3 regions of the Paraburkholderia nemoris genome follow, and region 3 is predicted to be linked to each of the others. Evidence: predicted binding sites of a transcription regulator. Region 3 holds the regulator's gene; each other region holds the start of a gene.

Region 1 (7,956 bases), on a different contig from region 3:
GCGAGGTAGCCCACCATGCCAAGGGCAATCAGCATGGGCAACTGCATCTGACCAAACAGCAGGTGCAATGCGTTGCCAATGCCTGCGCCGATCGCGAGCGATGGCGCAAACAGGCCACCCGGTGCGCCGGGCAGATACGATCCAACCATCGAGGCCATCTTGAGCGCTGGGTATCCAGCGCCCAGTTGCGTGCGTCCTTCCAGCATCGCACGCGCTTCGGCATAGCCGCTACCGAACGTGTGGCCACCCGACGCCACGCCGATCACGGCGACGACCAGGCCACACGCGGCCCCAAATGCCACCGGCCGGTTACTGCGCCAGGCGCTCACCGACGTGGGCATCCAGCGTTTGGTGTTCAGCAATAGCCAGCAGAACACGCCACCGGCGACGCCGGACACCGCGCCGATCAACACCACCGCCGCCGCCAGCAGATCTGGAAAGCGGCTGCCGACGTCGATCGTTCCGAAATACGTATAGTTCCCCTGTAAGCCCAGCGAAACGATACCGGCGAAGATGATCGCAGTAATCAGCACGCCGCTCGTACGCTGCTCGAAGCTGCGGGTCAATTCTTCGATCGCGAACACCACGCCTGCGAGCGGTGCATTGAACGCCGCCGACAAACCCGCCGCGGCACCGGCGAGCGCCAGCCGCCGTTCCAGTTCGATGCCCCGGATGGCCCGGAATCGCTGTGGATAAAAGCGTCGCAGGTTGAACATGAGCGCGGCACCCACGTGGATCGTCGGTCCCTCCCGGCCGATCGTGAATCCGCCGAGTATTGAGAGGAACGAGATCACAATCTTGCCGACGAGGATCCTGATACTCAGCAGACGTGGCGCAAGATCGCCGCTGTCATGGAGTGTGGCAATGACCTGAGGGATGCCGCTGCCTTCTGAGCCAGGAAAGTAGCGCCTGGTAAGCCACACACCCAGAGCGCCGATTGCCGGGGTGACGGGAAGCGGCAGCCACCAGTACCGCGTCGCATAGCGCAGGAAGGCGTCATAGCCGATATCAATCAGTTTCGCGTAGAAAACGGCGACCAGCCCGGTTGCGATGGCACCCAGCCAGAATACGCCGTAATGCAACCACAGCCGTCGCGCGCGCTGTATTGCGCGTTTGTCAATCGATGCCGCTACACCCATTCTGCCGCCGCAAATATCAAAGTATAAGCGATATGGCACACTGTGACATATGTGGAGCCGGGCAACTGCGGCAGCTCAGCTACCGGCGCCGGTGTAAACGAGGGTGCTTACTGTCTGCCTGCTCCGAGGAATACCCAACCGAACGACTCCATCTCGGACTTATGCATCGCCGCCAGCTTCAGCAGACAGCGCTCGCCCTTCGCCGTGAGATGCACCTGGACCTGACGACGATCTATCCGGTCTGGCTTGCGAATCACGAGGCCGGCCGCTTCGCAGCGGGAGACAAGTGCCGCAGTTCCATTCGGGGCGGCCTGCAGGCGCTCGGCGAGCTCGCCGACTGTTGCCCATTGACGCTCCGGAAACCCTCTGACATGGAGCAGGAGCTGGTATTGCAACGGCGTTACGCCTTCTGCGTGTGTGATCTCCTCCGAGAACCGGAGAAACTGCCGCAGCTGGTAACGGAATTCGGACATCGCCTCCAGATCCTGCTTGCCCGGTATCTTGACGATGGCGCCTTTGCGGGAGTTCATCCCACCTCCATAAAATTCGACAACCTGTTGAAAATATGTCACCTTGTGCCTAAAATTCGAAGTGACATTCACGCGCCCGGATACGGTGCGCGAGGTACTGCGGTGCGGCAGCGAGCAACCGTTTGCCGTGCCCATATGCTGCCGGCATTTACGGAACTTTAAAACGTCTGAACCCGAGGACGCTGATATCAACGTGCTGCCCGGTTTGTCTGTTCGAGCAGTTTCGACATCTCGTCCGTGTGGGAGCAGTAGATGATTCGTTACTTTGCATGCGCGTTCGTTGTCGCATCGGCAACAGTCCTGCCGGTTGCGGCCGTCGCAGGCGCGCAAGGTGTCGTGCGGGTTGCAATGCTGGAGTTCCCTGATCTGGAGGGCGTTCCAGCTGAATCGACCCTCAGCCGGAGCAACATTGAAAACATCGCCTTGAGTCCGGGACGATACCGCTCACCTTCTGTTATCAACGGTCCTAACTATTTCCCCGCGTTGCGACGCTACGAACACCAGCATTTGCAGGATCACCAGCGACTACAGGGATACGATTTTGGCACTGGCTGGAGCGTGAAACCGCGATAGTTAGCGTCAGCCTCCACCCCCGTGTGACGGCGAGACTTCATGCCTGACGGGATCAGCCACCGGAACGCTCGCCTCAGCTCCGCAGCCCCTTCTGTGCCGTACCAGCGGCCGTGCGCGAGGATGACACGCTCCGGGTCCCATCCGATCATCTTTTCCATGGCGAGTCTAAGATCGTTTCTGTTCGAGGGAAGTGCAAACAGCAGCCGCATATCGCGCGGCATCTGCCCGTCAGGATGTCGCACGCCCCCGACGAGCGTCAAAACACGCGCAACACAGGAATCAAGTCTCTCCACTTCGAAGTTCTCTATCAGGTCGGTCAGGATCAGGGTTCGCGAGCTTCGATGAAAGAACACGATCTCCGTAAAATGACGACCTGCAACGGGCAAGGTGGCCAGATCTGGCTCCCATTCGTAGTCTGTGATGCCGTTCAATGGCAGACGATGGTTGCCGCGCGGGTTCGACATCTTATCCTCGCCACCTGGGGCCGCATATACCAGTGCGTCTGGATACGCTGCTGCCCAGTCCTGAAGCCACCGGGAGTGCAACCGGTTGATGCCGATGAGCCAGCGCGGCGTGCCAACCTGCGCCACTGCGGCTTCAAGGGAAGCGGTGAGTCGGGTCGGAGAATGAATGAACAGTTTCCGCCCGGGAGTTCGCACGATCGTCATCCTGGTCGAAAAGGCCATCCTTTAGCAAGGCACGCCGAACCGGATCGCAGGGCCGTCCACGACCCAGACGTCTGGCCCAACCTCCTTCATCGTGTCAAGTGGCGGATACGTCACTGCCGGCTTTGCGCGACTGTCCATTGTCCCCGAGGCGATCGGCTACCTCTATCACGCTCTTCTCTTGCAGGAAATCGGTATCGATTCAGACTTGCTGAGGCGTTGGGTCTTCGATGGGCCAAGGTCTTTTATAGTGCAGCACGCGTTCCGTGAAGCTGGACTGTTGCCGGAAGAGCTGAAAGAGCCTCGGGAGCCTGACCAATTTACGTATTGCTGGCGAAGGCGCACTTTCGGAAACGGCTGCTAAGAAACGGACCCCGCCATCAGTGGCGCGATCAAGTTGCAGAAGAGGCGAAGTGTCGGAGCGACTACTGCCGAACGAGCGCGGTGAGCCGCTCGTGGAATTGTTGATAGCGCATTGGCGTACATCGCATATTGGCTGGAAAGCGTCTGATGCATCGGATGTCTTCTGAAACGAACCAGTCGGCAATCATAGATGCCACATCCGCGATAAACGCATCGGCGGCCTTCTGAGAGTCTCCACGATGATCGTCGAATACTTCTCCAGATCCGAGATAGTCGCCCGCGCACATGATTCCTGCTCGGGCAACAGCATGGCCCGTGTAAGTCATCGGAAATAGCTCCGGTATGCCCGCTGGACGTTGTCTCAATTCTTCGGCTACGTGACGTGGCATCAATTTGTCGATGACCTTGTCGGCGATCAGTTGGTTGATTTGTTCGACCGTTGCCTGATCGGCATCAAGCTTGTCGTAAATGTTCGTGTCCAGGACAATTGTGATCATTCGAATCCCGAGAAGCCGGTGAAATAGCAAGTCTTCCGCTTGGAAGCTGAACCGCTGGGCGATTTTGAGTTCGTCAAAGAAGCGCGGCGAATCCAGTAGTTCGCTTGTCATTCCCTGGGCTGGAGCTTGCGAGGGCGGTTATTTCGGTAGTACCCGGTTGGTACTTGGACGTTGTGATGAATACAGCCGTCTGCGAACAGCTTTGCCAGCGATGTAGAACCAGAGCAGGGTGCCAGCTCGCCAAAGTCTAGCGCGACTTTCTTCGACAGGGCTTCAAGTTGAACGCGCTCTGACCAAGTTGGCCTGCGCTCCGTCGCCTTCGCCAGCGTGGCAGCGGCGCTCTCGTCTCTTCCATCAGTCGAACAGTAAACGTGTTCAAGTTGGAGCGAATATTCCCCGTTGCCGACGGATCAAGGGATTTCCCTGGGTGAATGATTGCAAAGGAAATTCGAGGAATTTGGTCGTCGATCAGCCCGTTCGTGGGTGAGCGATGTCCAGTTTGACGGTGGCAAGAATCTACGAGTAGCACCCTGTTTTAAAAGGGAATTGTTGAAATTCGCCAGGGTTTTGCTGCAGCGCAAGGTTCAGGCTCAAGTGAACAAAGTTCAAAGTTAAGCGAATCTCGACAGTCAAAGCGACATCCCTTCTTGAATTTGTCACCACCCGTCCATATAATTAGCACTCGCTGCACGAGAGTGCTAACAACATCGCCGGTTGGCTCAGCCAGCCGGGTTTTCTCAGCGTTCTTCAGTCTCAATCAAGAGAGGAGTATGTATGAACCTTCGTCCTTTGCATGATCGCGTGATCGTCAAACGTCTGGATCAAGAAACCAAGACCGCGTCGGGCATCGTGATCCCCGAAGCCGCAGCAGAAAAGCCGGATCAAGGCGAAATTCTGGCAGTCGGCCCGGGCAAGCGTGACGACAAAGGCGCACAAATCGCCCTCGACGTGAAAGTTGGTGACCGCGTCCTGTTCGGCAAGTACGCAGGCCAGACCGTCAAGGTCGACGGCAACGAACTGCTCGTGATGCGCGAAGAAGACATCATGGCCGTGGTGCAGAAGTAAGCGCCAGTCGCTACTTTTCCCGGTCATATCCCAAAGAATTCAAGGAGTTAGAAGATGGCAGCTAAAGACGTCGTATTCGGTGATTCCGCCCGTGCCAAGATGGTTGAAGGCGTGAACATCCTCGCGAACGCTGTGAAGGTCACGCTGGGCCCGAAGGGTCGCAACGTTGTCCTGGAACGCAGCTTCGGCGGCCCGACGGTCACGAAGGATGGTGTTTCGGTCGCGAAAGAGATCGAACTGAAAGACAAGCTCCAGAACATGGGCGCACAAATGGTCAAGGAAGTTGCTTCCAAGACCAGCGACAACGCAGGTGACGGCACCACGACCGCAACGGTTCTGGCTCAGTCGATCGTCCGCGAAGGCATGAAGTACGTTGCATCGGGCATGAACCCGATGGACCTGAAGCGCGGTATCGACAAGGCTGTGTTCGCAGCGATCGAAGAACTGCGCAAGATCAGCAAGCCTTGCACGACCAACAAGGAAATCGCTCAAGTCGGTTCGATCTCGGCAAACAGCGACTCGTCGATCGGCGACCGTATCGCTGAAGCGATGGACAAGGTTGGCAAGGAAGGCGTCATCACCGTTGAAGACGGCAAGTCGTTGCAAGACGAACTGGACGTTGTCGAAGGTATGCAATTCGACCGCGGCTACCTGTCGCCGTACTTCATCAACAACCCGGACAAGCAAGTTGCTGTGCTCGAAAACCCGTTCGTGCTGCTGCACGACAAGAAGGTTTCGAACATTCGTGACCTCCTCCCGGTCCTCGAGCAAGTCGCTAAGGCTGGCCGTCCGCTGCTGATCATCGCAGAAGACGTCGAAGGCGAAGCGCTGGCTACGCTGGTTGTGAACAACATCCGCGGCATCCTGAAGACTGTTGCTGTCAAGGCTCCGGGCTTCGGCGATCGTCGTAAGGCCATGCTGGAAGACATCGCGATCCTGACCGGCGGTCAAGTCATCGCTGAAGAAACCGGCCTGACGCTCGAAAAGGCAACGCTGGCTGAACTGGGTCAAGCGAAGCGCATCGAAGTGGGCAAGGAAAACACGACGATCATCGACGGCGCTGGCGAAGCAGCAACCATCGAAGCACGTGTGAAGCAAGTTCGCACGCAAATCGAAGAAGCTACGTCGGACTACGACCGTGAAAAGCTGCAAGAACGCGTGGCCAAGCTGGCTGGCGGCGTTGCAGTGATCAAGGTCGGTGCTGCGACCGAAGTCGAAATGAAGGAAAAGAAGGCACGTGTCGAAGACGCACTGCACGCAACGCGCGCAGCTGTGGAAGAAGGCATCGTTGCTGGCGGCGGCGTCGCACTGATCCGTGCACGTACGGCAATCGCTGGTCTGAAGGGCGCTAACGCCGATCAGGACGCAGGTATCAAGATCGTGCTGCGCGCGATGGAAGAGCCGCTGCGTCAGATCGTCACGAACGGTGGCGAAGAAGCCAGCGTCGTGGTGGCAGCTGTTGCTGCTGGTACGGGCAACTACGGCTACAACGCCGCAACCGGCGAGTACGTCGACCTGGTTGACGCAGGTGTCGTGGACCCGACGAAGGTGACGCGCACGGCGCTGCAAAACGCAGCTTCGGTCGCTGGCCTGCTGTTGACCACCGACGCAGCTGTTTGCGAACTGCCGAAGGAAGATGCTCCGATGGGCGGCGGTATGCCCGGCGGCATGGGCGGCATGGGCATGGACATGTAATTTCCGATTGAGCCTCACTTGGCCTCGTTTGAGGCTCAGTTGGAAACACATGGGGAGGTGCGTCGCGAGGCGTACTTCCCAGAACAAAAAACCCGCAGAAATGCGGGTTTTTTGTTTTGGGGCAAGCAGCTAGGTGATCCGGTATTACGAGCGCTCCACGCAAGCGAGATTCGTGAGGTGGTTATCGCGCAAGTAAGTAAATATATTCGCCACGCTTTCAGCCGGCGTCAGCGCTGCGGTGTCTATTTTCAATTCAGGATCGGCCGGCGCTTCATAAGCTGCTGATACGCCAGTAAACGACGCGATTTCTCCGGCTCGGGCTTTGGCGTAAAGACCTTTCGGATCACGATCGGCGCATGTATCGACCGAGGCGGAAAGATAAGTCTCGATGAAGTTACCGGCGCCAATAATTTCGCGCGCCATCGCTCTGTCTTCACGCATTGGCGAAATAAGCGCCGTGATGACGATGAGACCTGCGTCGTTCATCAATTGGGCGACGTGCGCCACCCGGCGAATATTTTCACGGCGATCTTTCTGGTCGAAGGAGAGGTCGCGCGCCAAGCCGTGGCGAATATTGTCGCCATCGAGTACATAGCATGCGCGGCCTAGTGAAACGAGTTGCTGTTCGAGTTCGAAAGCAATGGTCGATTTACCGGCCCCGGATAATCCGGTCAGCCAGATCGTGACTGGTTTCTGGCGGAATATTTCCATCCTGTCGCGGGCGGTAATTGAGCCTTGGAAACGTTTCAGGAAGGCGTGAGACTGTCCCATTGTGATTTCCGCTCGCTTTCAGACGCAGTGTGAACGCTGCCGCCAGACTCCGGCGTTTTGCAGGGGCAAGTGTCGATTTTCGACCATGACACGAGCGCCGTCCGAAGGGCCCACGGGCAGGGGGATGGGAGTCGGCGAAGGCATGGGGGATATATGACAGTTTTACGAAATGTAAAGTTTAGCTTGGCGATAACGCCGATGCTGTAACGTTTGATTACAAGTTCAAACGTATGTTGGCGTGATGAAAGGGGCGGCGGGTCCTGCCGGTTTCGCGAGAAAGTCGAGCCCGGCCGTGTGCTGAGACGAGGTCTGAGGGAGAGATCAGGGGCAGGGCGTGCCCGCAGGCGCGGAGCTTTCCAGGTCGAACATCGGTTAAGACGGAGAAAGGCGAGGTGGGGTCAAGCCTTCCGGAGGCCTGTCTCTCAAAACAAAAAACCCGCAGAAATGCGGGTTTTTTACCGGGGCTGTCGGGTCGCCACTGAAGTGGAAACGCTCGTCGGGCGCCTGCCGCTTGCGCAGCAGGCGCTTCGAGCCGTCAAATCAATGCCGCGCCTCGCCCGGTGCCGCGTCCTTGCCCGTTGCTGGCGGCGTGTCGTCGTCGCTGCTGCGGGCCCAGAAAAAGCGGTCCGGCAGATAGGCGCCCATGCCCGGCCGAAAC
Region 2 (7,956 bases), on a different contig from region 3:
TACGGTGGCGATACACAGTGGACCAACCTGGTGGCCGCGTATCAGAAGCTGTCCACGCCGTTGCGCGCGTTTGTCGACGGTCTACGCGGACTTCACCGCTTTGCGCCACCAGCCGGCGCGAGTGGAACGGAAGCGTTTGTCAAAGCCGTCGAACAACGCATTCTCGTTACCGAGCATCCACTCGTCCGAGTGCATCCGGAAACGGGTGAGCGGGCGCTCTATGTCAGCCCGAGCTTCCTGAAGTCGATTGTCGGCGTGACGCCGCGCGAAAGCCAGGTGCTGCTCGAACTGCTCTGGGAACATGTCACCCGGCCGGAGTTCATCGTGCGCTTCAAATGGGAGGCCGGCAGCGTCGCCTTCTGGGACAACCGCGCGACGGCTCACCTCGCCCCTACCGATATTTTCGATCTCGACTTCGACCGGCAGTTGTATCGCACGACGCTGGTGGGCGATGTGCCGGTTGGCCCGGACGGTGCGCAGTCGGTGGCAATCGAAGGCTCGCCGGTGAGCGCCGCTGCTGCGGTCGCGTTGAACTGAAGACTCACTGTGACTCACTCAACTCTGGCTGCGCTCTCGTCTGCGTCGACGGCGCGCAGCTGAGTTTCCTCGATTTCCGGCCCGACCTCGATTTATCCGGTGAGTGCGCAGTGCCGTTACTGCTCGAAGCCGGCTTGTAATTGCTGCGTCAATGCACCTTGGGAAAACCGTGACGCTGCGCGAGCAGGTCGAGGATCCGGCGCGTATCCGTCACGAAGCGCTTCTCGCCCAGCGTCTGGGCATCTGTCGGCGCAGGCTGTTCGTCGCCGAAAATCAACACCGGCAGACTCTGGTGCTCGGCATCGAGTGCTTCCACCACCGCGGCGCGCGGACGCGGGAACGGCAAGCGGCGAATATCCAGGCGTGCGTTGAGCGCCGGGTCGCTCGCGAGCAATCCTTCGATAGGCGCGCCATCCGGACAGATAAAGCGCTCACCGGGGTGGTTCGGATCGGTGAAGCCCGGTTCCAACAGCAATAGCAGATCTCGGCTCATGGCATTCAATCAATGGATGATGTGTGAAAGGATCGTTGCGTTTTTCCCAGCATTTCAGAAAACCCGTCCCTCAGTCAGATGCGTGGTCACGCCGTTCAACTCGTAATCGCCGATCACGCGTGCTTTATGCAGCAACGGGTTGTGGCTGAAGATCGTGCGCAGATTGCGCCAGTGACGGTCGAAATTGTGCGCTCGCCCCGTGGCCGACGCCCCGCCGATTTCAAACAGGCGCTCGCCCGCATAGAGGGCCAGCTTGCTGACCACCAGTTGCGTTTTGGCGGTAGCCAAGGACCCTTCCAGCACGAGTTCTTCCGCATTGGCCGCGCCGCTGCGGATTGCATTTGCCGAACGGTCTAGCGTGCGTGCGTTTTGCGCGACCAACGCGTCTATGGACAGGCTGTGCGCTGCGAGGTCGCCGACCACCTGCTGCACGAAACCATCCTCGCGTGCCGAGGGCGCCGGGCTATGCAGCACCGGGCGACCGTATTGCGTCACGTAGCGCCGCGCATCCGCGAGAATGTTACGCACGATACCCGCCGCGACCGTGACCAGATGCAATTGCCGCACCGCGCTGCCGTGGCGACCCGCAAGGCTCGTATAGCCGCGCGTTGCGATTTCATGGGCAAGTACCTGCACGTTGTCGAGCACGAGACTGCCGCTCGCCGTCATGCGTTGACCCATCCCGTCCCAATCGTCCAGCACTTGCAAACCTTCTCGCGAGACCGGGATGACAATCGACACCTTCTCGTCGTTCTCGTCCTGCACATTGATACGCGCGTAGTCGGAGAACGCCGTGCCAGTCGAATAATACTTTTTGCCCGTTACGCGAAAGTGCTCGCCGTCGCGCACCAGCTTGGTGACGATTTCACCGGGCCTGGATGTGCCGAGCTCCGTTGACGCACCTCCAAAGATCGCTCCTTCCCGTACACGTTCGATCTGCGTGTCATTGAAGGCCGAACGCGGTGACAACACCAACTGCTCGGTCAGATCGAAATGAATCCGCAATGCATGCGCGACATTCGACTCTTCCGCAGCCAGCGTGGCGATCACATGAAAGAGATCTTCCAGCGAACCGCCGAGGCCGCCCCACTCGACCGGAAAACGGAGCACGCCGAGCCCCGATTCGCGAAACAATGCGAAGCGGTCGAACGGCAACTCGCGCCGCACCTCGCGTTGCGCGGCGTCTTCGCCGATCGCTTTAGCGAGCGCCGGCAACGCGCTGAGCGCCGCCTGAAGCCGCGCACGTGCCGTGCTTTCCTGAGAGACCTGCATGCCGTCATTCCTTGTATAAGCGCGCGGATCAGGCTTGATCCGGCTGATTGCATTGGGACGTGTATCGGCATCCCGATGGGACGTGCCGATTCGACGGATCAGTATAGGGACGCGGTCCACCTTGCAAAACCAGCGAATCAAGCTATGGATATGCGCGTTTCTGAAATGCCATTCGCCGATAAGGATCGATGAATCCGTTATTGGAGCGCCGCGCGGCATCTTTCTATACTCGATTCCGGTCAGCACTCACCAACGACGAGTGCCAAATTTCAATCGCGGAAGTCGAACCATGAGCCTACGTCCCTTGCATGACCGCTTGATCGTCAAGCGTCTCGACCAGGAAACCAAAACTGCTTCAGGCATCGTCATTCCCGAAAGCGCCGCCGAAAAGCCGGACCAGGGCGAAGTGATCGCCATTGGGCCGGGCAAGCGCGACAGCGACGGCAAACGCATCGAGCCCGACCTGAAAGTCGGCGAGCGCGTGCTGTTCGGCAAGTACGCCGGCCAGTCGGTCAAAGTCGACGGCAACGAACTGCTCGTGCTGCGCGAAGAAGATGTCGTCGCAGTCGTCACGCAATAACGAACGGAGCAACAAACCATGGCAGCAAAAGAAATCATTTTTAGCGACGTCGCCCGCTCGAAGCTCGTAGAAGGCGTCAACATTCTGGCCAATGCGGTTAAGGTCACGCTCGGTCCGAAGGGCCGCAACGTCGTGCTCGAGCGCAGCTTCGGCTCGCCGGTGGTGACGAAAGACGGCGTCTCGGTCGCCAAGGAAATCGAATTGCCGGACCGTGTGCAGAACATCGGCGCGCAACTCGTGAAGGAAGTGGCCTCCCGCACCAGCGACGCCGCCGGCGACGGCACCACCACCGCGACCGTGCTCGCGCAAGCCATCGTGCGTGAAGGCCAGAAATACGTCGCGGCGGGCCTCAACCCACTGGACCTGAAACGCGGCATCGACAAGGCCGTGATCGCCGCGATCGACGAACTGAAGAAGATCAGCAAGCCGACCACGACCAGCAAGGAAATCGCTCAGGTCGCAACGATCTCGGCCAACGGCGAAGAGTCGATCGGCCAGCGTATCGCAGAAGCGATCGACCGGGTCGGCAAGGAAGGCGTCATTACCGTGGAAGACGGCAAGTCGCTCGACGATGAACTCGACGTGGTGGAAGGTCTGCAATTCGATCGCGGCTACCTGTCACCGTATTTCATCAACGATCAGGACAAACAGGTTGCCGTACTCGATAACCCGTTCGTGCTGCTGCACGACAAGAAGGTGTCGAATATCCGCGATCTGCTGCCGATTCTGGAGCAGGTCGCCAAAGCCGGCCGTCCGCTCTTGATCATCGCGGAAGATGTGGAAGGCGAAGCGCTGGCTACACTCGTGGTCAACAACATTCGCGGCATTCTGAAGACCGTCGCGGTCAAGGCGCCGGGCTTCGGCGACCGCCGCAAGGCCCTGCTCGAAGACATCGCGATCCTGACCGGCGGCCAGGTGATCGCTGAAGAAACCGGCCTGACGCTCGAAAAGGCGACGCTTGCGGAACTCGGTCAAGCCAAGCGCATCGAGGTGGGCAAGGAGAACACCACCGTCATCGACGGCGCCGGCGACAGCAAGAACATCGAAGCGCGTGTGAAACAGATCCGCACGCAGATCGAGGAAGCAAGCTCCGACTACGACCGCGAAAAGCTGCAGGAACGCGTGGCGAAGCTGGCAGGCGGTGTGGCGGTCATCAAGGTGGGCGGCGCGACCGAGATCGAGGTCAAGGAAAAGAAAGACCGTGTCGACGACGCACTGCACGCTACACGCGCTGCGGTCGAAGAAGGCATCGTGCCGGGCGGTGGCGTTGCGCTGATTCGCGTGAAGCAGGCGATCAGCGGACTCAGAGGCGTGAACGCCGATCAGGATGCGGGCATCAAGATCGTGCTGCGCGCACTCGAAGAACCGCTGCGCCAGATCGTGACGAACGCGGGCGAAGAAGCCAGCGTGGTGGTCGCGAAAGTGGCCGAGGGTACGGGCAACTTCGGCTACAACGCGCAGACCGGCCAATACGGCGACCTCGTGGAATCGGGCGTGCTCGATCCGACCAAGGTCACGCGTACGGCGCTGCAAAACGCAGCCTCGGTTGCGGGCCTGCTCTTGACCACCGATGCCACCGTCCATGAAGCACCGAAGGATGCGCCGGCGGCCGGCCAGCCAGGCGGTCCTGGCGCAGGTGGGCCGGGACTGGATTTCTGATCTGATTCTGAGCGTCAACGCGCTAGCCGCACAAGCACGCCGGCATGCTTTTCACCGCATGCCGGCGTGCGTTAACAGGCAGCAAACGTGTCAGCCGGATATAGCGCGGCACATACAACCGGTGGATAGCAGGTCAAATTAGCCCGTCAAATCCGTCACAACATCCATTTCTCCGTTTCAACAACGCTCGCGTCTGCATAAATGCGCGAATCAGATAACGGTATGAAAAATCCTTGGTTCTTTCCGGCGTCACACATGCCGAGAATAGGCAGTCCCGAATCGCGTCCTGTATTTCTCCTCCGGCAAGTCCTGGTGGCCTCATAGCAACGAAGTCACACCGGTTGGCCGGAGCGATAGCAGGATCCAACCTGACTTCCGCCTACTCTTTCATGTTCAGCCGACCGACCCACCCCACCCTCCAGCGCGCCTTGCGCGCCGTGACGCTTTTCGCAGCATTGGGCGCCAGTGCCGCCCACGCCGACACCACGCTCGACCGGATTCATCAACGGCACAAGATCGTCATCGGCGTGATCCTGTCCGGGCCGCCGTTCGGCTCGCTGGACCCGGCCACACAGAAACCGCTCGGCTTTAATATCGATCTCGCGAACGACGTCGCAAAACGCCTCGGCGTCGACGTGGAGTTGACGCCGGTCCAGCCGTCGAACCGTGTGCAGTTCCTGCAGCAAGGCAAGGTCGATGCCCTGATCGCCAACATGGAAGTCACCAAGGAGCGCGCGGAGCTCTTCTCCTACCCGCCCACCCCGTTTGAGGAAATCGGCGGTGCGCTGATTACCCGCAAAGACAGCGGCATCAAGACCTGGAACGACGTACGCGGCAAGCCCGTCTGCGTCTCGCAGGGCAGCAACTATACGAAGCCGCTCGCCGAAGAATATGGCGCACAAGTAAAGGCATTTCGCGGCCAGCCGGAGTCGCTGCTCGCGCTGCGCGGCAATAACTGCGTTGCCGCGGTTCACGTTGCCCCTACGCTGCGCCTGCTCGTCGCGCGCAATCCGGACTGGAAGGACTACACGATTCCCGTATCGAACGAGCTGATTCCGTCACCGTCTGTGATCTGGGTTCGCAAGGGTGAAACGGATACGCAAAGCGCGCTCGAAAAAATCGTGCAGGACTGGCATCGCAGCGGCTGGCTGATCGACGTCGAGCACAAGAACGGCATGCAGCCCTCGCAAGCCGTGCTCGATCTGCATGCGAAGTACAAGGCGCAAGGTGCATGAGCGACTCGACGCAAGTGCTCTCGCACGCCGCCACTAGCGTGGTCGATGCGATCAGCAGGATCGGGCTGAACTACAGTTTCGTGCTCGCGCCTGATGAACTCGCGTCGTTCCTGCATGGCATGCTGGTCACGCTGGAACTCTCGCTCGTGACGGCGCTCGGCAGTCTGGGCGCCGGTGTGGCATTGGCGGCGCTCCTCACTTCCCAGCGTCCGGCGCTCGCGCGCCCCGCTCGGGTGTTCGTCGAGATCACGCGCAATACGCCGACGCTCGTGCAGCTGTTCTGCGCCTTTCTGGTGATCAATATGCTGCTCAGCGAGGCGCTGCGCAATCTGGGCGGCAATCCACTGACGCCGTTCATCTGGAGCGCGATCGTCATCTCGCTGCACAAGGGCGCGTTTCATGCCGAAGCCCTGCGCGCCGGCATCGAAGCGGTGCCGCGCACCACGCTCGAAGCGGCCCAGTCGCTCGGATTCAGCCGTCGCCAGCGCCTTTGGAGCGTGCAGTTGCCGCTCGCGCTGCGCTATGCACTCCCCGCGCTCGTCAACAACATGGTCGACCTGGTGAAGATGACCACCGTCGCTTCCGCGATCGCCGTCGGCGACGTCACGTATGCATCGATCATGATCTGGACGCAGCGCGACAACGTGCTCGAGTTGATGATCCTGATCCTGCTGTTCTTCGGTGCACTGACCTTTGCGATCAATCGTGCGGGACGCTGGCTCGAAGTTCGTCTGAGGATGCCCGGCTATGGCCACTGAATCCATTACCGTGCCTGCGCGAGACGGGCGGTATCGCTCCCTCTTTGCGTTTGCCAGCGTAGTCGGCGTCGCTTCCCTGTTGGCGCTCGCCGAACACGAGATCGCGCATGGCCCAAGCTATCCCGCACTCGCCGCCCTCATCACGTGGGCACCGGCGCTCGGCAAATCTTTGTGGGTCAACATCGAAATCAGCCTGCTTGCCGTCGCGCTCGGCACACTCGCCGGTCTTGCGCTCGGCCCCTTGCTGCTGTCGCCGATCCGGGGCGTCCGGCTGATTGTTCGCGGCTATGTGCAGGTGTTTCGCAATGCACCACTGCTCGTGCTGATCTATTTTTCGACCTACGTATTCCCATTCGAAATCGCGCTCGGGCAACACGTCGTGCCGTTTCCCGACTGGTTCAAGGTCACGCTCGGTCTCGCGCTGCCGGCCAGCGCCAACTTCGCCGAGATCTTCCGCGGCGCGATCCAGTCGATCCCTCATGCGCAGTGGGACGCGGCACGTTCGCTTGCCTTCAGTCGAACCCAGGTGTTCCGTTGGATCATCCTGCCACAATGCGTGAAGCGGATGCTGCCGCCGTGGATGAACCTGTACGCCAGCATCACGATGGCGACCGCGCTCGCGTCGCTGGTGGGCGTGCACGATCTGCTGGACACCGCGCAGGTGGCGAGCAATACCGTGGCGCGCGCGGATTTCACGGTCCTCGTCTATTTCACCGTGCTCGGCCTGTTCTTCGCTTACTGCTACCCGATCGCGCGCTTCACCCGCCTTCTTGAGAAACGCTATGCTTTCAGCTGATGTCTCGCTCGCTCCCGCATCCGCAGCCGCTGCGGGCGTGCGCCCTCTGGTCCGCTTGCGCGACGTGCATCTGTCATTCGGCGCGACGCCGGTGCTCAAGGGCATCGACCTCGACGTGTTCCGCGGTCAGGCTGTGTCGATCATCGGACCATCCGGGTCGGGCAAGTCGACGATTTTGCGCTGCATTACCGGGCTATTGCGTCCCCAGTACGGTGAGATCGAAGTCGACGGTACCCGTGTCGACCAGCTCGCCTCTGAACGCGACGAGATCGAACTACGCAAGCGCGTTGGTTTCGTGTTCCAGCAATACAACCTGTTTCCGCATCTGAGCGTACTGGACAATCTGCTTGTCGCGCCGGTGCGCATCCTGGGGCGCGACAAAGCCGACGCCACTCGCACCGCTTACGATCTGCTGAAGAGGGTGCGTCTCGAGAACAAGGCGCACGCGTATCCGGGTGAACTGTCGGGCGGTCAGCAACAGCGTGTGGCGATTGCACGCGCGCTAGCAATGCAGCCGGATCTGATCCTCTTCGACGAGGTAACCTCGGCACTGGACCCGGAGACCGTAGGCGAAGTGCTGACCGTGATCCGCGATCTGGTGAGGGACGGCATGACCTGCGTGCTCG
Region 3 (7,956 bases):
TCCGATGCAGCACCATGTGGGCGCTTCCGCTCGCAGGCCGGACCTGCCTGGTTTCGTGCGGGTCGGCGGATTCGTTTCGCTCGGACATGCTGCGGCGGGTGGGCGTATGGTAGTTTTGCGAATTAACGACGAAATGTAACACACGGGAAAGCGTCGGCGGACCTCCGGCAAACCCTTTCTCCATGCCGTCTCGCGACCTGCGCGAGGCTGCCGGACCCGTGTGCTGCGGCGAACTGAACAACGCTGATCAAGCAACGAGCGAGCCAGACCCTTGATGACTGACGCAACACTCCTGAGTTCCAGCTATTCACATTACGCGGCGCGTGCCGCGGCGGCCCGTCCGCAAATTGTGGCGCAGGTGGTGGCGCTCGCCTCCGCACCCCTCACGCGCGAACGGATCGACGCGCGCTTCGACGCGCTGTGTGCCGAGGCAGCCGGTGGGGGCGACGGTCCGTTAAGCGAGGATGCACTCAAACGGGCCTTACGCCAATTGCGCACCGAGGTATTTTGCGCCGTGATGGAGCGTGACCTGGCGGGCGAAGCGGATGTCGCCGAAGTCACCGGCGCGATGACGGATCTGGCGGAGACGACTATCCAGCGTGCGCTCGCGGTCGTGTCCGCCGAGCTCGAAACGCTCTACGGCGAACCGCGCGGACCGCAGGGCGAGCGGCTCGCGCTCGGTGTGGTCGGGATGGGCAAGCTGGGTGGGCGTGAGCTGAACGTGTCGTCGGATATCGATCTGATCTTCATTTATGAAGAGGACGGTGAGACCGCGGGCGGTCAGCGTTCACCGATCGCGACGCAGGACTTTTTTACGCGTCTCGGTAAGCGCCTGATCGGCGCATTGGCCGAGGTGACCGCCGACGGTTACGTGTTCCGGGTCGATATGCGCTTGCGGCCGAACGGCGATTCCGGGCCGCTCGTGTGCAGCCTCGGCATGCTCGAAGAGTATTTCTACGTGCAGGGCCGCGAGTGGGAGCGCTATGCGTGGATCAAGGGCCGGCTCGTGTCCGAAGGTGCGAGCGACGCGGCGCGGCGGTTGCAGAAGCAGCTCGACGCGATCGTTACGCCGTTCGTCTATCGGCGTTATCTCGACTTCGGTGTGATCAGCGCGATTCGCGCGTTGCATTTGCAGATTCGCCAGGAAGCGCAGCGGCGCGCCTCGATGCGCCCCGACAAGGCCGACGACATCAAGCTGGGCCGTGGCGGCATCCGCGAAATCGAGTTCAGCGCTCAGGTGTTTCAGTTGATCCGCGGCGGCCAGGATGCTGGCTTCCGGGTTCGACCGACACTCGCCGTCTTGCGGCACGCGGCCACGCACGGGCTGCTCGATACCTCGGTCTGCGTGAAGCTTTCACAGGCGTACCGTTTCCTGCGCGAACTCGAGCACCGTCTGCAATACCGCAACGACGCGCAAACTCACGCGATGCCGGTCGATCCTGAGGAGCGTGTGGCGCTCGCGCAAGCCATGGGTTGCGACGACTATGCCGCGTTGATGCTCAAGCTCGACGCGCACCGCGAGTTCGTCGAACAGCAGTTCGACCAGATTTTCGCCGACAAGGTGAGCGGCCGCGATGGCTGCGGCGCCCCGGAAGACGGCGCGGCGGTGTGGATCTGGAGCAGTGCGCTCGCCGACGACAGCGCTGAGGACGCGCTTCGCGCGCGTCTGATCGAACTGGGTGTGTCCGAGCCGGACGAGTTGCTGGCGCGCTTGCGTGCGATATGGCAGTCGTCGCGTTACGCGGGGCTCGCCGAGCGTAGCCGCCAGCGCTTCGATATCGTCGCGCAGCGTGCGCTGGAAGCCGCGCGTACGCTGGAGCCGGTCGAACGGCGCGGCGATACGGTGGCGCGTTTTTTCGACTTGCTCGAAGCCGTGAGCCGGCGCGGCGCGTACCTTGCGCTGCTGACGGAATATCCGCAGGCGCTGCATCGGGTGCTGTCGGTGCTGGGTGGTTCGCGCTGGGCCGCCGGTTATCTGATCCGCCACCCGCAATTGCTCGACGAACTCCTCGACGACGAGGCGATGGACAGTCCGTTCGACTGGCCTGAATTCAAGCGCACGCTGCGCTTGCGTCTGGCCGCGGCGGATGGCATGGAGCAGCAAATGGACCTGCTGCGCCACGCGCACCAGGCCGAGGTGTTCCGCATCCTGCTCATCGATCTGGCCGGCAAGTTGAGCGTCGAGCATGTGAGCGACCGCCTGTCCGAGCTCGCTGACGCCGTGCTCGACGTCACGCTCGAAGCCGTCTGGAACCAATTGGCCAAACGCCACCGCGAGGTGCCGAAGTTTGCGGTGATCGCGTACGGCAAGCTGGGTGGCAAGGAGCTCGGCTACGCATCCGACCTTGACGTCATCTTCCTCTATGACGATCCGGACGATGCCGCTGCGGACGTCTACGCTACCTACACCCGCCGTCTCATCACCTGGCTGACGACGGCGACCGGCGCGGGCACCTTGTTCGACGTCGACTTGCGGCTGCGGCCAAACGGCGAATCGGGCTTGCTCGTTACCGATCTGGACGCGTTCCGCCGTTATCAACTACGCGAAGGCGATGCCGCCAACACGGCGTGGGTGTGGGAGCATCAGGCATTGAGCCGCGCGCGCTACTGTGCGGGCGACGCTGAAATCGGCGCGAAATTCGAGCAGATCCGCGAACAGGTGCTGACCACGCCGCGCGAGGCCGCGCCGCTCGCGAAGGAAATCGTCGAGATGCGCGAGCGCGTCGAGGCAGGGCATCCGAACCATACGGCGCTGTTCGACCTGAAGCACGATCGCGGCGGCATGGTTGATATCGAATTCACCGTGCAGTACTGGGTGCTGCTGCATGCGGCGAGCGATCCCGAACTGATCCGCAATACTGGCAACATCGCATTGCTGCGCGAAGTGTCCCGCTTCGGCCTGATGAGCGAGGCGGAAGCGGAGACGGTCGGGGCGGCTTATCGGACCTACCGGAAGTTGCAGCACCAACTGCGGCTGGATGGGATGGAAAAGGCGCGCGTCGATCCGGCGCTCGTGGTGACGGAGCGCGAAGCGGTGCTGAGGCTGTGGAAGCGGGTGTTTGGCTGAGGATCAGCGACGATTTCCAGCCCGCGTTCCTAGGCCGCCAGCATTTCCTTCGCGTGCTTGCGGGTGGTGGCGGTGATCTCCAGGCCGCCGAGCATGCGCGCGACTTCTTCGACGCGGCTCGCGCGGTCGAGTGAGGTCACACTGCTGACCGTGCCGCCTTTACCGTTGCCCGACTTCGCCACCTGGAAATGATGGTCGCCGCGCGCGGCGACTTGCGGCAAGTGCGTGACGCACAGCACCTGACGTGCTTGCCCCAGTTGATGCAGCAAGCGCCCAACCACTTCGGCGACGCCGCCGCCGATTCCGGTATCCACTTCGTCGAAGATCAGGGTTGGAGTCGGACTCGCAGCGCTCGCAATGACCGCGAGAGCGAGGCTGATCCGCGCCAGTTCCCCGCCTGAGGCGACCTTCGCGAGCGGCCGCAGCGGCACGCCGGCATGACCGGCGACGCGGAATTCGACTTGCTCGAGCCCGTGAGCGCCACCTTCCGGCAACGGCATCAAGGCCACTTCGAAGCTGCCGCCTTTCATCGACAGTTCCTGCATGCCGGTTGTCACCGCTGCGCCCAAGGCCTTGCCGGCCTTGGCGCGTGCCTTCGACAGCTTTTTCGCTTCCGCGAGGAAGGCTTCTTTGGCTTTGGCTTCGGCCGCGTGGAGGCTGTCGAGATCGGCGGCGGCGTCGAGCGCGGCAAGTTGGGCGCGACGCGCTTCGTGTTCTTCGGGCAGCGTCTCAGGTTGCAGGCGGAATTTGCGTGCGGCCGAGTGCAGCGCGTCGAGACGCTTTTCGACCTGGGCGAGCCGGTCGGGATCCAGTTCGAGCTTTTGTGCGTAGTGGCTGAGTGAATAGGCCGCTTCCTGCAACTGGATTTCTGCCGGTTCCAGCGCCGCCAGCACGTCGTTCAGCGCCGGGTCGATCTCGGCGAGGTCGCGCACCTTCGACACGATCGAGGCGAGATGCGTGATCATCGCTTCATCAGATTCGGACAGCGCGCCGAGCGCCCCTTGAACACCGTCGATCAGATTGGCCGAGTGCGACAGGCGCCGGTGCTCGGTGTTGACCTCCTCCCATTCGCCCGGTTGCGGCGAAAGTTTGTCCAGCTCGGTGAGCTGCCAGGCGAGACGCTCGCGCTCCAGTTGCAGTTCGCGGTCGCGCGTTTGCGCATGTTCGACCGCCTGAACCTTGTCGCGCCACGACCGCCATGCACGCGTGACGGCTACCGCGGTCTCCGTGAGGCCCGCGTGGGTGTCGAACAGTTCGCGCTGCGCGTCCGGACGCATCAGCAACTGGTGCGCATGCTGCCCGTGAATATCCACCAGCATCTCGCCGACTTCGCGCAACTGCGCGAGCGTCGCCGCCGTCCCGTTGATGAACGCGCGCGAGCGGCCGTTCGCGTCCACCACCCGACGCAGCATGACGGTGCCGCCGTGATGGCCGTCGTCGGCGGTCGTGCCGAGCGCCTGCTCGTCGAGCCATTGCTCGACTTGCGCATGCGTCTCGAATTCCGCGGTAATGTCGGCACGGCTCTCGCCGGTGCGCACCACGTTCGCATCGGCGCGGGCGCCGAGCGCGAGGGCCAGCGCGTCGATCAGGATCGACTTGCCGGCGCCTGTTTCGCCTGAGAAAACGGTAAAGCCGCTGTCGAATTCGAGGTCGAGCGCGGCGACGATGACGAAGTCGCGTATCGAGAGGTGGCGAAGCATGGAGGTCGTCTGGTGAGCTTGAGATTCAGGGTTCGGCGGCGGCGTTCGTGTTCCGGCGGCCCGGCGTTCCGGTTTTCCGGCGTTCGGGGCCGCTCAGGGCTTGGTATCTTCTTCGTGCGACGGGTATTCGTTCCAGTGCAGCTTCTTGCGCAACGTGGCGAAATGGCTGTAGCCGACCGGGTGCAGCATCGGCACCGTATGGCGCGAGCGGCGCACTTCGATCGTGTCGCCCAATTCCAGCGAAGTGAACGACTGCATGTCGAAATTGACGTTCACTTCGCGGCCCGAGACGATCTGGATGCTCACCTTCGAGTCGTCCGGCAGCACGATTGGCCGGTTCGACAACGCATGCGGCGCGATCGGCACCAGTACGATCCCTTGCAATTGCGGATGCAGGATCGGCCCCTGCGAGGATAGCGCGTAGGCCGTCGAACCCGTTGGCGTGGCGACGATCAGGCCGTCCGAGCGCTGGTTGTACATGAAGCGCCCGTCCACCGAGACATGCAGTTCCGCCATCCCCGAGAAACCGCTGCGGTTGACCACCACGTCGTTGAAGGCAAGTGCGTGATAGATCGGGGTGCCGTCGCGCATGATGCGCGCCTCGAGCAGCATGCGCTCTTCGCGCTCGAAGTTCCCGGAGAGCATTTGCGGCACGATCTCGCGCATGTCGGAGATCGGAATGTCGGTAATGAAGCCCAGGCGGCCGTGGTTGATGCCGATCAGCGGCGTGCGGTAGGGCGCAAGCTGGCGGCCAATGCCTAGCATCGTGCCGTCGCCGCCTAGCACCACGGCAACGTCGGCGCGCGCGCCGATCTCGGCCGGACGCAGCGCCGGATAGTCGGTGACGCCGATTTCGGCGGCGGTGTCGGCTTCAAATACGACCTCGAAGCCGCGCTTCGCGATGCACGAGGCGAGCGCGGTCAGCGGCTCGCCGATGCCCGGCGTATTGTTGCGCCCGACGAGCGCGACGGTCTTGAACTGGCTGGTCACTTGCATGCCGGCATTACACCATAGGTAGGGCCTGAAAAGAACCGCAGACAGACCCGGTGACGGGCCTGCGCAAACGGGCTGCCAGCGCATTGGAGGATTATCGTTAGAATGGTGAAACATTGATGACAGGCGCTGCCCCGCCAACAGGTGGCGCGATAGTCAGGGGTTGGCGCCGTTAGCGCTCGCTGTGGCCGCGTCATTGAGCTAAAATTTTCCGTCATGCTAGATCCCCGCGCACAAACCCTCCTCAAAACGCTGATCGAGCGCTATATCGCCGAAGGTCAGCCGGTCGGCTCGCGCACGTTGTCACGCTATTCCGGCCTCGAACTGAGCCCGGCCACGATCCGCAACGTGATGTCCGATCTCGAGGACCTGGGGCTCGTCATCAGTCCGCATACGTCGGCCGGCCGGATCCCGACGCCACGCGGCTACCGGCTGTTCGTCGACACCATGCTGACGGTGGAATCCGCCGCTGACGAAGAAGCGGTGATGCGTATCGTCAAGACTACGCTGCAGGCGGGCGAACCGCAGAAAGTCGTCGCCGCAGCGGCCAGCGTGCTGTCCAATCTGTCGCAGTTCGCCGGTGTGGTGCTTACGCCGCGCCGCAGCCACGTGTTCAAGCAGATCGAATTCATGCGCCTGTCGGACAAGCGCATCCTGCTGATCATCGTGACGCCCGAGGGTGACGTACAGAACCGCATCATGGCAACCCAGCGCGACTTTTCGCCGTCGCAGCTGGTGGAAGCCTCCAATTACATCAACGCGCACTTCGCGGGCCTCTCGTTCGACGACGTGCGCCGCCGCCTGCGCGAAGAAATCGACGAATTGCGTGGCGACATGACCACGCTGATGCATGCCGCGGTCACGGCCAGCACGGATGAGTCCGACACCGGCGAGACCGTGCTGATTTCCGGCGAGCGCAACCTGCTTGAAGTCGCCGACCTGTCGTCGGATATGGCGCGCTTGCGCAAGCTGTTCGATGTGTTCGACCAAAAGACCAGCCTCCTTCAATTGCTCGACGTGTCGAGTCACGCCGCGGGCGTGCAGATCTTCATTGGCGGCGAGTCGAATCTCGTGCCGATCGAGGAAATGAGCGTCGTCACCGCGCCTTATGAGGTGAACGGCAAGATTGTCGGCACGCTCGGCGTGATCGGGCCGACCCGCATGGCTTACAACCGCGTGATCCCAATCGTGGACATCACCGCGCGGCTGCTTTCCCTGACGCTCAGCCAGCAGTAACCTGCGGCCACCGTTGGCCGCGGCACATCTCATGCTGCAAATGATGCGCGACGGCGCGCGTCTTGCCAATTGGCCGAATGGCCAGGGGTCCCTGGCGGACCTTGCAATGGACCGCGCCGCTATAATGAATTCCACCTGAACGACTCTCCGCCCCAAGCGGTTATCCCTGCTGCCTATGCGCTTCGACCTCGAGCGGCCATCACAGAACGCCACGTCACACCGTGTCGCCGTGTTGCTGATCAATCTCGGCACGCCCGACGCGCCGACGCCGCGTGCGGTCCGGCGCTATCTTGCGCAGTTCCTGTCCGATCCGCGTGTGGTCGAAATTCCGGCGCTGCTGTGGCAGGTGATCCTGCGCGTGTTGATTTTGCCGTTCCGGAGCCCCGCGTCAGCGAAGAAGTACGCGGCCGTGTGGATGCCGGAAGGTTCGCCGCTGCGTGTCTTTACGGAGAAGCAGGTGGAGGGTTTGCGCCATCTGCTGCAATTGAACGACTACACGGTGCTGGTCGACTACGCGATGCGCTATGGCACGCCCGGCATTCCGGCCATGCTGAACCAGCTCAAGCTGGCCGGCGCCGAGCGCGTGTTGCTGATGCCCATGTATCCGCAATACTCCTCGTCGACCACGGCCACGGCTTTCGACGACGCCTTTTCGGCCTTGAAGCGCATGCGCAATCAGCCGGAAATCCGTACGGTGCGCCAGTACGCCGATCATCCGGCGTATATCGCCGCGCTCGCCGCTCAGGTGCACCACTACTGGCACCAGCACGGCCGGCCGGATTTCGCGGCAGGCGACAAGCTGGTGCTGAGTTTTCACGGCGTGCCCAAGCGCACGATGGATCTCGGTGATCCGTACCACGAGCAATGCCAGCAGACCGGCGCATTGTTGACGCAGGCATTGGGCTTGACGCAGGTGGAATGCCGCGTCACGTTTCAGTCGCGCTTCGGCAAGGCTGAGTG

What was found. Region 3 encodes HrcA, which represses chaperone genes, less so after heat shock. Its sites were predicted from a motif close to TTAGCACTCNNNNNNNNNGAGTGCTAA; they were not measured.
Region 1: the regulator HrcA is predicted to act here: its motif matches at 4,443-4,469, upstream of groES (co-chaperone GroES).
Region 2: the regulator HrcA is predicted to act here: its motif matches at 2,542-2,568, upstream of KHO33_RS25230 (co-chaperone GroES).

Annotation. Positions count from the first base shown of each region.
Region 1 covers NZ_CAJNBO010000026.1:75,804-83,759, forward strand. Annotated here, with positions in the region: gene KHO33_RS31785 (chloride channel protein) at 1-1,139, opposite strand, end outside; gene KHO33_RS31790 (MarR family winged helix-turn-helix transcriptional regulator) at 1,247-1,669, opposite strand; gene KHO33_RS31795 (DUF4336 domain-containing protein) at 2,185-2,910, opposite strand; gene KHO33_RS31800 (hypothetical protein) at 3,333-3,878, opposite strand; gene groES (co-chaperone GroES) at 4,542-4,832, shown strand; gene groL (chaperonin GroEL) at 4,887-6,527, shown strand; gene cysC (adenylyl-sulfate kinase) at 6,672-7,298, opposite strand; gene KHO33_RS31820 (hydroxymethylpyrimidine/phosphomethylpyrimidine kinase) at 7,839-7,956, opposite strand, start outside.
Region 2 covers NZ_CAJNBO010000017.1:67,510-75,465, reverse strand. Annotated here, with positions in the region: gene KHO33_RS25245 (TauD/TfdA dioxygenase family protein) at 1-537, shown strand, start outside; gene KHO33_RS25240 (DUF3088 domain-containing protein) at 686-1,030, opposite strand; gene KHO33_RS25235 (acyl-CoA dehydrogenase family protein) at 1,085-2,302, opposite strand; gene KHO33_RS25230 (co-chaperone GroES) at 2,592-2,882, shown strand; gene groL (chaperonin GroEL) at 2,901-4,541, shown strand; gene KHO33_RS25220 (transporter substrate-binding domain-containing protein) at 4,931-5,776, shown strand; gene KHO33_RS25215 (amino acid ABC transporter permease) at 5,773-6,534, shown strand; gene KHO33_RS25210 (amino acid ABC transporter permease) at 6,524-7,330, shown strand; gene KHO33_RS25205 (amino acid ABC transporter ATP-binding protein) at 7,317-7,956, shown strand, end outside.
Region 3 covers NZ_CAJNBO010000025.1:86,780-94,735, reverse strand. Annotated here, with positions in the region: gene KHO33_RS31300 (YhdP family protein) at 1-88, opposite strand, end outside; gene glnE (bifunctional [glutamate--ammonia ligase]-adenylyl-L-tyrosine phosphorylase/[glutamate--ammonia-ligase] adenylyltransferase) at 275-3,067, shown strand; gene recN (DNA repair protein RecN) at 3,097-4,767, opposite strand; gene KHO33_RS31285 (NAD kinase) at 4,861-5,763, opposite strand; gene hrcA (heat-inducible transcriptional repressor HrcA) at 5,977-6,996, shown strand; gene hemH (ferrochelatase) at 7,172-7,956, shown strand, end outside.